Linked DNA regions of Sulfurisphaera tokodaii str. 7. The protein of the gene in region 3 binds, or shares a complex with, the protein of the main gene of each other region. Links are inferred from orthologs where the notes say so. Each region holds a gene or a part of one and is shown on either strand. Other genes may lie near its edges.

The links. Proteins that work in one complex are often made in the same cells at the same time.
Region 1: rpl7ae (region 3) and STK_RS02360 share a complex: the UniProt entries of both Methanocaldococcus jannaschii proteins name them as parts of the 50S ribosomal subunit. The link is inferred for Sulfurisphaera tokodaii str. 7 from one-to-one orthologs.
Region 2: rpl7ae (region 3) and STK_RS02365 share a complex: the UniProt entries of both Methanocaldococcus jannaschii proteins name them as parts of the 50S ribosomal subunit. The link is inferred for Sulfurisphaera tokodaii str. 7 from one-to-one orthologs.

What each region holds. Positions count from the first base shown.
Region 1 is NC_003106.2:423,400-426,239, reverse strand. It holds STK_RS02360 (uL15 family ribosomal protein), read left to right. Parts: upstream 1-1,123; coding sequence 1,124-1,558; downstream 1,559-2,840. Other genes in the region: secY (preprotein translocase subunit SecY), read left to right, coding at 1,575-2,840; STK_RS02365 (50S ribosomal protein L30), read left to right, coding at 647-1,123; STK_RS02370 (30S ribosomal protein S5), read left to right, coding at 1-645; STK_RS02375 (50S ribosomal protein L18), read left to right, coding at 1-1. UniProt on the Methanocaldococcus jannaschii protein: Binds to the 23S rRNA.
Region 2 is NC_003106.2:423,856-426,706, forward strand. It holds STK_RS02365 (50S ribosomal protein L30), read right to left. Parts: upstream 1,739-2,851; coding sequence 1,262-1,738; downstream 1-1,261. Other genes in the region: secY (preprotein translocase subunit SecY), read right to left, coding at 1-810; STK_RS02360 (uL15 family ribosomal protein), read right to left, coding at 827-1,261; STK_RS02370 (30S ribosomal protein S5), read right to left, coding at 1,740-2,384; STK_RS02375 (50S ribosomal protein L18), read right to left, coding at 2,384-2,851.
Region 3 is NC_003106.2:1,426,726-1,434,129, reverse strand. What follows is about bases 4,458-7,404. They hold rpl7ae (50S ribosomal protein L7Ae), read right to left. Parts: upstream 6,148-7,404; coding sequence 5,767-6,147; downstream 4,458-5,766. Other genes in these bases: STK_RS07970 (glutamate--tRNA ligase), read right to left, coding at 6,208-7,404; STK_RS07980 (glycosyltransferase family 4 protein), read right to left, coding at 4,512-5,756. In the rest of the region: pgsA (archaetidylinositol phosphate synthase), read right to left, coding at 1-389; STK_RS08005 (hypothetical protein), read left to right, coding at 425-745; STK_RS08000 (protein-lysine N-methyltransferase), read left to right, coding at 764-1,249; STK_RS07995 (DUF2286 domain-containing protein), read left to right, coding at 1,246-1,677; STK_RS07990 (DNA-directed DNA polymerase I), read right to left, coding at 1,680-4,310. UniProt on the Methanocaldococcus jannaschii protein: Multifunctional RNA-binding protein that recognizes the K-turn motif in ribosomal RNA, the RNA component of RNase P, box H/ACA, box C/D and box C'/D' sRNAs.

The DNA of each region.
Region 1 (2,840 bases), 1.0 Mb from region 3 along the record:
ATGGCAGAAGAGGTTCCTGTAATTAACCCAGAAGAATGGAAACCTAGAACAAAAGTAGGTCAGTTAGTTAAAGAAGGAAAAATAACATCTATGAAAGAAATCTTTGAGAAAAATTATCCAATAACAGAGCCAGAAATAGTGGACGTGTTATTACCTAAATTGAAATACGAAGTAATGGACATAAAGATAGTGCAAAAGCAAACTGACGCTGGTGAAATATCTAAGTACAAGGTTTTAATCGTAATGGGAAATATGGATGGTTATGTCAGTTATGGTACTGGCAAGGCTAAACAATTAAGAGTAGCTATCCAAAAAGCCATAAAGAATGCTAAAATGAACATAATCCCAGTTAGAAGAGGATGTGGAAGTTGGGAGTGTACCTGTGGTGAAGCTCATAGTTTACCTTTTAAAGTCTATGGAAAGGCTGGGAGTGTTGAGGTTTTGCTAATGCCAGCTCCAAAAGGTACTGGGCTGGTAGTTGGTCCAGCTCTAAAAACTTTATTGACTTATGCAGGAATTAAAGATGCATGGTCTTTAACTAGAGGATCTACATATACTACAGAGAACTTTATAAAGGCTGGATATAATGCACTTTATAATACATATAAGTTTGTTACTCCAGTGGATTGGATGAGGAGGAAGTAATATGACTAGACTTTTAGGAATTATTAGAATAAGAGGATATGCAGGCACTCCCTGGTATATCCAGGATACATTGAAAATGCTAAGATTACCAAGAAGATTTAATGCAATGGTGTATGAAGATTCATCATCCATTAGAGGGATGTTGAAAATAGCTGAACCTTACATAACATGGGGAGAGCTAAATGAAGAAGGACTTAAATTACTTCTAACTAGATTACATACTAAAATAGGTAATCTTAAAATAACAGATGACATACTTAAAAGTCAATTAAAGATAGAAAGTTACAATTTATTTGTAAAGAAGATTATGGACGGAGAAATAAAACTGCATAAACTTGATGATTATTTCAAATTACCTATACGACTTCACCCACCAAGTGGTGGTTTTAAAGGAAAAATAAATAGACCTTTTAGTGTTAAAGGTGAATTTGGTTATAGAGGAGAAAAAATTAATGAACTAATTAAGAGGATGGTATAAATGACTGTGAGAAAAGAAAAGAAAAGCAGAAAATATAGAGGATATAGGACTCATGGTTGGGGAACAAAAGGACAACATAGAGATAGAGGTGCACAAGGAAGTAGGCAAATTGGAATGCATAAGGAAAAATGGTCATGGTTAGTAAAATATGGAGAAGGATGGTATGGAAAGCATGGATTTGTTAATCCTACAAGTAAAGTGTATAATGTTATTACAATGAGAAAGCTTCAAGAACTTATTGAAAAAGGCGAAATAAAAATAAAGGATGAGAATGGAAAGAAAGTAGTTGATTTAACTGAATATAGATATGATAAACTTATAGGCTCATCTGGACTAAAAATACCACTAGTAATTAAGGTGAATATGGCCAGTAAAAAAGCAATTGAAAAAGTTAAGGAATTAGGAGGACAAATTATATTAACCACAAGTGAATAGGCTTTTTTAGAGTAGTATGGGTTTTGTTGATTTTCTTGCTACACTAGGAGAATATTTACCAGCTGTAACTAAACCTAAAGATAGACCTTCTTTGGCAACTAAACTCCTTTGGTCGTTTATAGCTGTTATTGTTTATCTAGTAATGGCGTCAATACCACTTTATGGAGTTACCTCAGCAAATTCGTTCTTAAGCAATTTTTTGGCTGAAGAAATTATTTTTGCCTCAACTCAAGGTACATTAGCTCAACTAGGAATAGGTCCTATCATTACTTCTGGTTTAATTATGCAAATATTAGTAGGTTCAAAACTAATTCAAATGGATTTAGCTAAAGAAGAAGATCAAGCTAGATTTACTGAAGCAGAAAAAGGATTAGCTTTCGTTTTCATTCTAGTAGAATCTGCCTTATTTGGTTACGTGTTTACAAGAACTGCTGGTAATATTGAACTATCAGCTATTGTAACAATACAATTAATTGTTGCTACATATATAATTTTACTTCTAGATGAAATGATTCAAAAAGGATGGGGATTAGGATCTGGAATAAGTCTGTTTATATTAGCTGGTGTAACTAAAATTATGTTTTGGGATATGTTTGGTATTGCAGCAGTTAGTAATCAAAACTTACCAGTAGGTTTCTTCCCCGTGTTAATATCTGACATAGTAAGTGGAAAGAACATACTATCATTAATAGTAAATACGAGCACAACTACACCATTTCAACCAGATCTAGTAGGACTTATTTCTACCATTGGACTAATTATATTAATAATATATCTAACTAACATAAATATACAAATCCCAGTAACTACACAGCGATTAAGAGGGATAAAGACTACAATTCCATTAAACTTCTTATATGTTAGTAGCATCCCAGTAATATTTGTAAGTGTTTTAGGTGCTGATTTCCAATTATTTGCATCGTTAGCTTCCTATATATCATCTCCTGCCTCTACAGTCTTAACAGATATTGCAAATGCGTTTTTCTTCCCTCCAGCTAATGTCCCACATAGTGTGTTTGCTTTAGTAGTTGACCCAATAGGAGCAGTAATCTATGCAGTCGTATTTATTGTATTATCCATTATATTCGGTATTCTGTGGATTGATGTCGCTGGTCTTGATCCAGCAACACAAGCGCAACAAATGGTTGAAGCTGGGATGGAAATACCGGGAATGAGAAATAGTCCTAAAGTAATAGAAGGAATTCTGGCTAGGTATATATATCCGTTAGGTTTCTATAGTTCTCTTATAGTAGGAGTAATTGCTGTGTTAGCAACTTTTCTA
Region 2 (2,851 bases), 1.0 Mb from region 3 along the record:
CCCTCTTAATCGCTGTGTAGTTACTGGGATTTGTATATTTATGTTAGTTAGATATATTATTAATATAATTAGTCCAATGGTAGAAATAAGTCCTACTAGATCTGGTTGAAATGGTGTAGTTGTGCTCGTATTTACTATTAATGATAGTATGTTCTTTCCACTTACTATGTCAGATATTAACACGGGGAAGAAACCTACTGGTAAGTTTTGATTACTAACTGCTGCAATACCAAACATATCCCAAAACATAATTTTAGTTACACCAGCTAATATAAACAGACTTATTCCAGATCCTAATCCCCATCCTTTTTGAATCATTTCATCTAGAAGTAAAATTATATATGTAGCAACAATTAATTGTATTGTTACAATAGCTGATAGTTCAATATTACCAGCAGTTCTTGTAAACACGTAACCAAATAAGGCAGATTCTACTAGAATGAAAACGAAAGCTAATCCTTTTTCTGCTTCAGTAAATCTAGCTTGATCTTCTTCTTTAGCTAAATCCATTTGAATTAGTTTTGAACCTACTAATATTTGCATAATTAAACCAGAAGTAATGATAGGACCTATTCCTAGTTGAGCTAATGTACCTTGAGTTGAGGCAAAAATAATTTCTTCAGCCAAAAAATTGCTTAAGAACGAATTTGCTGAGGTAACTCCATAAAGTGGTATTGACGCCATTACTAGATAAACAATAACAGCTATAAACGACCAAAGGAGTTTAGTTGCCAAAGAAGGTCTATCTTTAGGTTTAGTTACAGCTGGTAAATATTCTCCTAGTGTAGCAAGAAAATCAACAAAACCCATACTACTCTAAAAAAGCCTATTCACTTGTGGTTAATATAATTTGTCCTCCTAATTCCTTAACTTTTTCAATTGCTTTTTTACTGGCCATATTCACCTTAATTACTAGTGGTATTTTTAGTCCAGATGAGCCTATAAGTTTATCATATCTATATTCAGTTAAATCAACTACTTTCTTTCCATTCTCATCCTTTATTTTTATTTCGCCTTTTTCAATAAGTTCTTGAAGCTTTCTCATTGTAATAACATTATACACTTTACTTGTAGGATTAACAAATCCATGCTTTCCATACCATCCTTCTCCATATTTTACTAACCATGACCATTTTTCCTTATGCATTCCAATTTGCCTACTTCCTTGTGCACCTCTATCTCTATGTTGTCCTTTTGTTCCCCAACCATGAGTCCTATATCCTCTATATTTTCTGCTTTTCTTTTCTTTTCTCACAGTCATTTATACCATCCTCTTAATTAGTTCATTAATTTTTTCTCCTCTATAACCAAATTCACCTTTAACACTAAAAGGTCTATTTATTTTTCCTTTAAAACCACCACTTGGTGGGTGAAGTCGTATAGGTAATTTGAAATAATCATCAAGTTTATGCAGTTTTATTTCTCCGTCCATAATCTTCTTTACAAATAAATTGTAACTTTCTATCTTTAATTGACTTTTAAGTATGTCATCTGTTATTTTAAGATTACCTATTTTAGTATGTAATCTAGTTAGAAGTAATTTAAGTCCTTCTTCATTTAGCTCTCCCCATGTTATGTAAGGTTCAGCTATTTTCAACATCCCTCTAATGGATGATGAATCTTCATACACCATTGCATTAAATCTTCTTGGTAATCTTAGCATTTTCAATGTATCCTGGATATACCAGGGAGTGCCTGCATATCCTCTTATTCTAATAATTCCTAAAAGTCTAGTCATATTACTTCCTCCTCATCCAATCCACTGGAGTAACAAACTTATATGTATTATAAAGTGCATTATATCCAGCCTTTATAAAGTTCTCTGTAGTATATGTAGATCCTCTAGTTAAAGACCATGCATCTTTAATTCCTGCATAAGTCAATAAAGTTTTTAGAGCTGGACCAACTACCAGCCCAGTACCTTTTGGAGCTGGCATTAGCAAAACCTCAACACTCCCAGCCTTTCCATAGACTTTAAAAGGTAAACTATGAGCTTCACCACAGGTACACTCCCAACTTCCACATCCTCTTCTAACTGGGATTATGTTCATTTTAGCATTCTTTATGGCTTTTTGGATAGCTACTCTTAATTGTTTAGCCTTGCCAGTACCATAACTGACATAACCATCCATATTTCCCATTACGATTAAAACCTTGTACTTAGATATTTCACCAGCGTCAGTTTGCTTTTGCACTATCTTTATGTCCATTACTTCGTATTTCAATTTAGGTAATAACACGTCCACTATTTCTGGCTCTGTTATTGGATAATTTTTCTCAAAGATTTCTTTCATAGATGTTATTTTTCCTTCTTTAACTAACTGACCTACTTTTGTTCTAGGTTTCCATTCTTCTGGGTTAATTACAGGAACCTCTTCTGCCATTATGCTCCACCAGATTTAATTTTATTTAATATTTCTTCAAAGTGTGAAGGAAGATCTTTAGGATGCAATCCCCTTTCTAAATACTTAGAAAATAATCTCTTGAATAATTCAGGATTTTCAGCTTCTAATTTCTGGGCATAAGATGCTATATGAACTCCTTTTATTCTATCCTCTTTTATACCCAGATCTCCTACTGGGATGCTGAGACCAGCGTCAATAGCCCCTTTAATAGCTGTAAATATCCTACTACCTTTTACAGGCACGAAAAGTCCAATGTCAGCCACAGCTTCTTTTATACCAGCCTTTAAGGCCCTAACACCTAATAAGTATCCAGTTAAATAGGCAGCAGGTGTGTTGTTCAGATCTCCTTTCCAGCCAAATTTCTTAGCAAGCTCCATAGAATGTGCTGCTACTACAATAACATCTCCTTTTGGATTAAACTTAGCAATTTGTGCTATTATGTATTT
Region 3 (7,404 bases):
TTAGCTCTTAAATAAGAAATTGTTACAGATACACCAATTAATAGTCCTATTAAGAGGGGCGTGAAACCTAGACTAAATAACCCAGATATATAATTAATATCTTCTATTCTATCTAAACTACTATCAAGGAAACTTCCCTTACTTCCTGCTTTATTACTTAATCTGGCAACTTCCCCATCTATAGCATCCATAAATGCGGATAATGCAAGAAGAATCAAGCCAATTATTATATCTTTTAAGAAATACATAATCGCTAAATATAAGAAAGATAGAATTAAGCCTACAAAAGTTATAGTATTTGCAGACACATTAATCTTTATTAAAGCCAATGCTATAGGCTGCAATATCTTTTTAGACTGCTTTCTTATCTTAGTAATCAAAACCATCACCGTTTTAAACTATTACTTTTACTTTTAGTGGGAATATGAAGGCTAAAAAACTGATTCTGGTAACCTCAGAAGCACATCCATCTCATAAACCATTTTTAAAAGTAATAGATGAACTAAGTAAGGAACTAAACATAGAAAAAGAAATAAAAATGGAAGATTATGCTTTTTTAGCTGACTATGGAGAGAAAGACGAATTTGGAACGACTTTTTTACCACAATTGTTTTTAGAAACAGATGATGGAAAAATTACACCTATATTAACACAAATGCCTTTTAATCCACAGAAGTTAGAGCCTGACCCGGAAGAAGGTAAAAAACAAGCACTTGAAAAAATTAAAAATATCTTGTCCCAATAAATTACATTAGTGAGCAAAGTGAGCTATATACCTCACGTCCCATATGTACCAACACCAGAAAAAGTAGTAAGAAGGATGTTAGAGATCGCTAATGCAGGACCAGAAGATATTGTTTATGATTTAGGATGTGGAGACGGAAGAATCATAATTACTGCAGCAAAAGATTTCAACGTTAAAAAAGCTGTGGGTATTGAAATAAATGACGAAAGAATAAAAGAAGCTCTAGAAAATATAAAGAGAAACGGAGTGGAAAATAAGGCCATAGTAATAAAGGGTAATTTTTTCGAGATCGATCTTTCAGAGGCTACTATAGTCACTATGTTTCTACTAACTAACGTTAATGAAATGTTAAAACCTAAATTAGAAAAAGAGTTAAAGCCTGGTACTAGAGTAGTATCACATGAATTCGAAATGAGAGGATGGGTACCAAAAGAAGTTATAAAGGTTGAAGACAAAGGTATGACTCATCAAGTTTACTTATATGTTATAGGTGAGCATAAGTGAAGGTTTTAGTAGTCAAAAGTGAAAATGGCCAAGTTTCAAAAAAGGATATTGTAGAAGGTGACTTACCACAAGTATTAAGAAATACAGCTACGTTAGCCCTAAAAGAATGGAATGAGAACTTATCTGATTTCATAATAATGAAAGATATGTATGAAATTCATATTCCTCTGCCTCTTAAACCACAAACCTATGAAATGTTAAAAAATTATATAAAATCTAGAACAAAATCAGAGGCAATAGCTGAGATTCCTATATTTGTGATCAGTTTCGATAATGAGTGGGTTGAGTCAGATTTTAAGGATAAAAAAGTTTATGTTGTTTCTCCTTATATAGATGATAAAAGTGAAAACGAATTATTAGAATACGCAAAACAAGTAACTTCACCAGTACAAGAGACAGAAACAGAAGAAGCTGAAGAAGAAGAATAAAACTACTTTTTACTTATGTTAAAGAAAGTATCGATAGAAGTTGTAGTAAATTGTCCCCAATTAATACCAAACGCTTTTAGTATTTGTTCAAATGTTGATCTTACTGCATCAATATATTTATCCACATCTATCTCACTCAGTTTTGCAAGTTGAACAGGTTTTACACCATCTTTGCTTTTCACTTTAACAAACATTATTATATCTCTAGGTAGAACCATTACACCATAAGATCTTAATTGTAATGCAGCTTTAACATGTTGTGGTGTATTCTTAGTATAACTTTCTAAAGGCTTAGATAACATTACTCTAAATGCCAGCTCATCAAGATTGTAACCCTTATGTCTTAATTTCTCGTATATCTCCTTAATCTTATACTCCAATTGATCTCTTATCTTAGGTATATCATCTGGGGAATTTATAGTAGTGACAAGCTGCTTAACTTCGTTAAACTCTTTTTTAATGAACTCCGGAGTATTTCTCTTCTTGGCTAACATACCTTTAATATCTGTTTTTCCATCAGGATAAACACCTAAATAGTTCTTCTTTAGACCAGAAAATGCTACAAATTTATATATTTTATCTACTTCTAAGTCTAAACCGAATTTACCCTTTACAAATTTTATTATTTCTTCTAATTTCTCTTTAGATGGATTCCATAAAAACATTGAATCAGTATCGCCATATAAAACTTGTAAACCAATTGACCTACAATAGTTTACCGTTGTAGTAATAACATATCTACCTATTGCAGTAACACTTTCAGCAACAGCAGGAGCATATAGTGGGAAATTCTCAGCACCAAATACACCATAAGTTGCGTTTATGAATACTTTCATTGCTCTTTGCACTACATCATAAACCGATCTCTGCTCTTCAGATATATTTTGTGACTTTGCCTTTTTCTTGTAAACTTTAACTCTAAAATCTCTCAACAAACCTGTAATTACAGCCGTTATACCCGGCTTATCTTTACATATATAATGTAAAACTTCACCAGTTTCATCTCTTACATATTCTTTGTTCTTACAATTTTCTACATCAACAGTTTCGTAACTTATGTTCCAATTCCTAATAATTGATGGATACAGTGATGCAAAATCAAGAACAACGACATTAAAGAAAACACCAGCTGGTGGATCAATTACTACAGCACCCTTATACCTCTTCCCTTTTATTATAGCTGCAGTCTTAATCTGACTTGATCTAGTTAGTATTTCTTCTTTTAATGGAATAAGCCAGTTTCTTCTCCTATGTTCCCAATAATATAAGTTTTTAATCCAAGTAGAAACTTCAGTTCTAGTTAATTCCTCTAATCCCATCTTTGATATTCTTGCTAATAATATAATTAATTTCCATACCAAATTATTATTAAATGTAGTTAATTTAAGAGTTATTTCAGCATCTCTTGAATTATATTCTATCAGTTTATCAAGATCTAAGAAACTGATTAATGTATCAAGCTTAACTTTAGACATTCCTAATAGTGCTGTGGCTACTGCATCTAGATTATACTCATTATATTTTCCTTCAAATGCATAATTTCTTATTGCTCTATTAAAGAAAAATTTATATAAATCTATATGAATACCTGCTAAATATTTTCCCTCATCATTTATTATATCAAATGGTATTTCTTCTGGGGTAAAATTAAGCTTTAAAGCCCTATAATAAATATATGGAATATCGAAATCATCACCATTAAATGTCAGTATAATTGGATAATCAAGAATTATATCGAAAAATCTTCTAATTAATTCTCTTTCAGATTTAAATGTTTCTACAATCACATCGTGCTTAGTAATTTGAGAATTTACATCCTCCCTAAGTAGGACTAGAACTCTTTTAGTACCATCATTCCCAGCTAGGGATATGCTTATTATAGGAAATTCTGCTTTCTCTGGATCTGGAATTCGTCCCTTAATAGGAGTATATACTTCTATATCTATTGCTACTCTTTTCACATCAGGAACTTCAGATTCAAAAATAGGAATCCAATCGTTAACGGCTTCTTTAGTCATTTCATCAGAATCAGCAAAAGCTTTTCTTATCTCATCTACTTCTTCTCCTTTAAGTTCTGGTCTTACTTGCTCTAATTTCCCTTTTTTCACTACATAAGGCAAACCTGGTATAAGGCCTAAATCATAGATATAATTGTTAAAATATTTGATATGAGCTTCGTAAGCTTTTGGAACAGAGTTTCTCATCCTTCTTACAGCTAATGGGTCTTTTACAACTATTTTTGTAAGTTTTATCTTATTACCAGAATAAGGGTCTATCTTAATTACTGTTTCCAAATGATCAAAAGAAGGATCTCTTACAACTTTAGGAATTTTATTAACTTTTTCTGGGTCTATATCAGTAAGAAAATAAGGTTTATGGCCTGTATTATCATATAATATGTATATTTTTTTCGTCTCCTTGTCATAGAGTTTGCAAACAGCTTTTGATTTTTTGCCATCATAATCAACTTGAAGTAAGAAATAACTCTTCCCTTCTTCAGCCTCCTTTATCCACTCCTTAGGTTTTCTCCTCTCTTCGTTGATATTAGCGTGCGGGATCTCTTCTTTTCTACTTTCATCCTTATTTTGTTCTTTCTTCAATGTAAAATCAAAAAGTGTAATTTGTCTTGCCATTTCTCACTACAAAATATTATTATTCTGAAATACGATATAAACTTAAATGCCATTTAATGAGGGCCCGTAGCTTAGCCAGGACAAAGCACGGGTCTCCGGAACCCGAGATCCCGGGTTCAAATCCCGGCGGGCCCGTCATAAACAGTTAAAATTGATAATTACCACATTTAATAGCATTAAAAGAACAATTTATGATTATAATTATATAGCATTTCTAGTAAACTGTTTTAAAAAATCTCTAGTTTCAATAGCTACATTTAACCAGTCAGAGTGTTTTTCTATAAACGCTCTTACTTTCTCATCTTCATGCTCCATAACATATTCTTTTTCAGGCATACTAAGTACTTCATTAGCTACTTTTGCTAAAGATAAATAATCATATTCTTTTACCATTTTCACTGGCTTTAATCCTCCATAAACAAACCTAATAGCTGGTATATCGTAGGCTACTACAGAAGTACCTAGGGCTAAAGTGTCTAAAACTACTAGTGAATACCCATCTTGGTGAGACGGATATATTAAAACTTTTGCCTTGCTAACCGTATCATATACTTCCTCGATTGGCTTATAACCACGATATTCAATATTCTTAGATTGAAGATTTTTTTTGTATTTTTCTGAAAATAATTTCCCAAAAACAATTATTTTGGTTGAAAGCCTCTCAGCAATTTTTGGTAATTCCATAAGACCTTTTTGAGGTACTAATCTAGCGAAGAAAACTGCATAATCACCTTTATCTTTTATTCTTCTATATTTAAAAATTAACTCTTTATCAAAAGCATTTCCAATTTCGTAAACTTTCACTGCCACATGATACTTTTTTGCTATTTCATCAAGTTTCGAATAGTAAATTGACGCATATGATACCGCGGCTATACCTCTTAATATTCCATCTTCCATGGGAATTTCATATGCTCTTTTATCAAACTTATAAAAAATAGACATTAAAGCATCATAAATAAAACCTTGAAGACCGAGAATCTTTCTATAGCCTCTACCAAAAGATGAATATCTAAAAGGTTCATCATGTAATAACTTAACCACTGGGACATTTAATTTCTTCCCTAAATAGTACGATAATCTTAAAGTGATAGTATCTTCATGCATATCATATATTATATCGGGCTTTATCCTATCTAGATCCCTTAATAAAACCTTGTCAGCTCCTATATCATTCCATCTAAATATAACTGTATGGGATTCTATAAAATAATTAGTAGTTCTTATTTTGCTTTTATATTTTTGAATATAATCATACACGAAAGGATATATTTGAACTCCAGCTTTTTCTAAGTCTTTTAAAATTTCAATTTTATTATCTACAAGAAAATATGGAACATATAATGTGACTTCTTCACCTAATTTAGAAAGACCTTTAAGAACATTTATAATGTGCGAAGAAACACCTGAAGGATTAAAAACATTCCCTATAGCAAAAATTTTCATACCAAAAAATTTAGCTTGCTTTACCTTTTAATTCTTCTACTCTTTTTACAATCTCATCTAATAAATCCTTTGCTTCTCCAGGATCTATAATAGCCGCTGAGGCAGCAGCCACTTGTAAGCCACATGCTTCTCCCAATGCCTTCTTTGACGGGACATAAACATATGGTATTTTCTTTTCCTCGCATAATAGTGGTAAGTGAGCTACTATTTCTTCGGGCTGCACGTCTGTTGCAATTACAACCAGCTTGGCTTGGCCTCTTTCTACAGCTTTTGTTGTCTCATTAGTTCCTTTCTTTATCTTTCCAGATTCCTTTGCTTTTCTTACAGCATCTAATACCTTATTAGCCAAATCCTCTGGTACATCGAATTTAACATATGAGGGTTTAGACATGCGTTCATCCTCCTCTTATTTCGTCACGCAAAAAAGAATTAACTTATTAGGTTAATAAAGTTACTCATGTGAGAATATTACGGTAACCTTATTATCGATCTTATTATCGACCCTAACGAACCCAAATCTTATGAACTGTACTATTTCATTGATTTTTAGATTCCCAATTTCTTTTTCTCCATAACCGGATATAGGTGGCTTCTCTTCATTCGGATCTGGTATAATTACCTCAACGTTAGAAGCTTCATCTTTTTTTACCCATTGTATGATTTTTGCATTTAATTTCTTCGCGTCTTCCAAAGTTTTGCTATGAAATATTAATTTATTTCCAGAAATTGTGACATTGCAAAGTTCCATTAACCTTACTACCGCACCTTCTTCTGCATCCTTCGCGTCAAGAAGAATCTTATCTCCAGGATTTACTAGAATTTCTCTATATTCTGAAGGTTTACTAGGGTTATATGGTATTTTTGCCCTAATTGGTTCTGATAACTCAATAATAAACTCCTTAGGCTGTTGAACGAACATAAGTCTCTTAGCTATTGGATCCAACTTCTTTCTATTAAGTGCAGCTAAATTGTCAAAACTTATAGTTGCATCACTAACCTTTAAACCTACTGTAATTATAGTTTCTATTATTGTTTCTGGTAGAATTCCTCTTCTCCTCAATCCAGCCAACGTAGGTAATCTGGGATCATCAATGCTTACGCCTTTCTCTAATACTGTTCTAATCTTTGATTTACTCATCATAAATCCTTCTAATCTAAGCCTACCAAATTCTTCAACATAAGGATATTTCCAGCCCATGTAGTTGTATATCCATTTCTGTTTTTCTGCATTTACTTCATGTTCTTTACCTCTGAAAATGTGAGTTATACCTAAGTCATGATCGTCTAAGGCACTTGCGAAATTATAAGTAGGCCAAATCCAATATTTATCTCCAGTGATAGGATGAGGGTTTTTCTTAACATCTATTATTCGAAGTAAAACCCAATCTCTTTGCGATGGATCAGGTAAAGAGAGATCAGTTTTTATCCTTACTACAGCTTCTCCTTCTTTAAACTCTCCATTAAGCATCTTCTCAAATAAGTAAAGATTATCCTCCGCTGATTTTAACCTATTTGGACAAGGTTTACTAGCATCTCTCATTTTTTTGAACTCTTCCTCTGAGCAAGTATCAACATATGCAAAACCTTTACTTATAAGCTCTTTAGCCATACTGTAATAGAATTCTAGTCTTTCTGACGCTTTAACTTC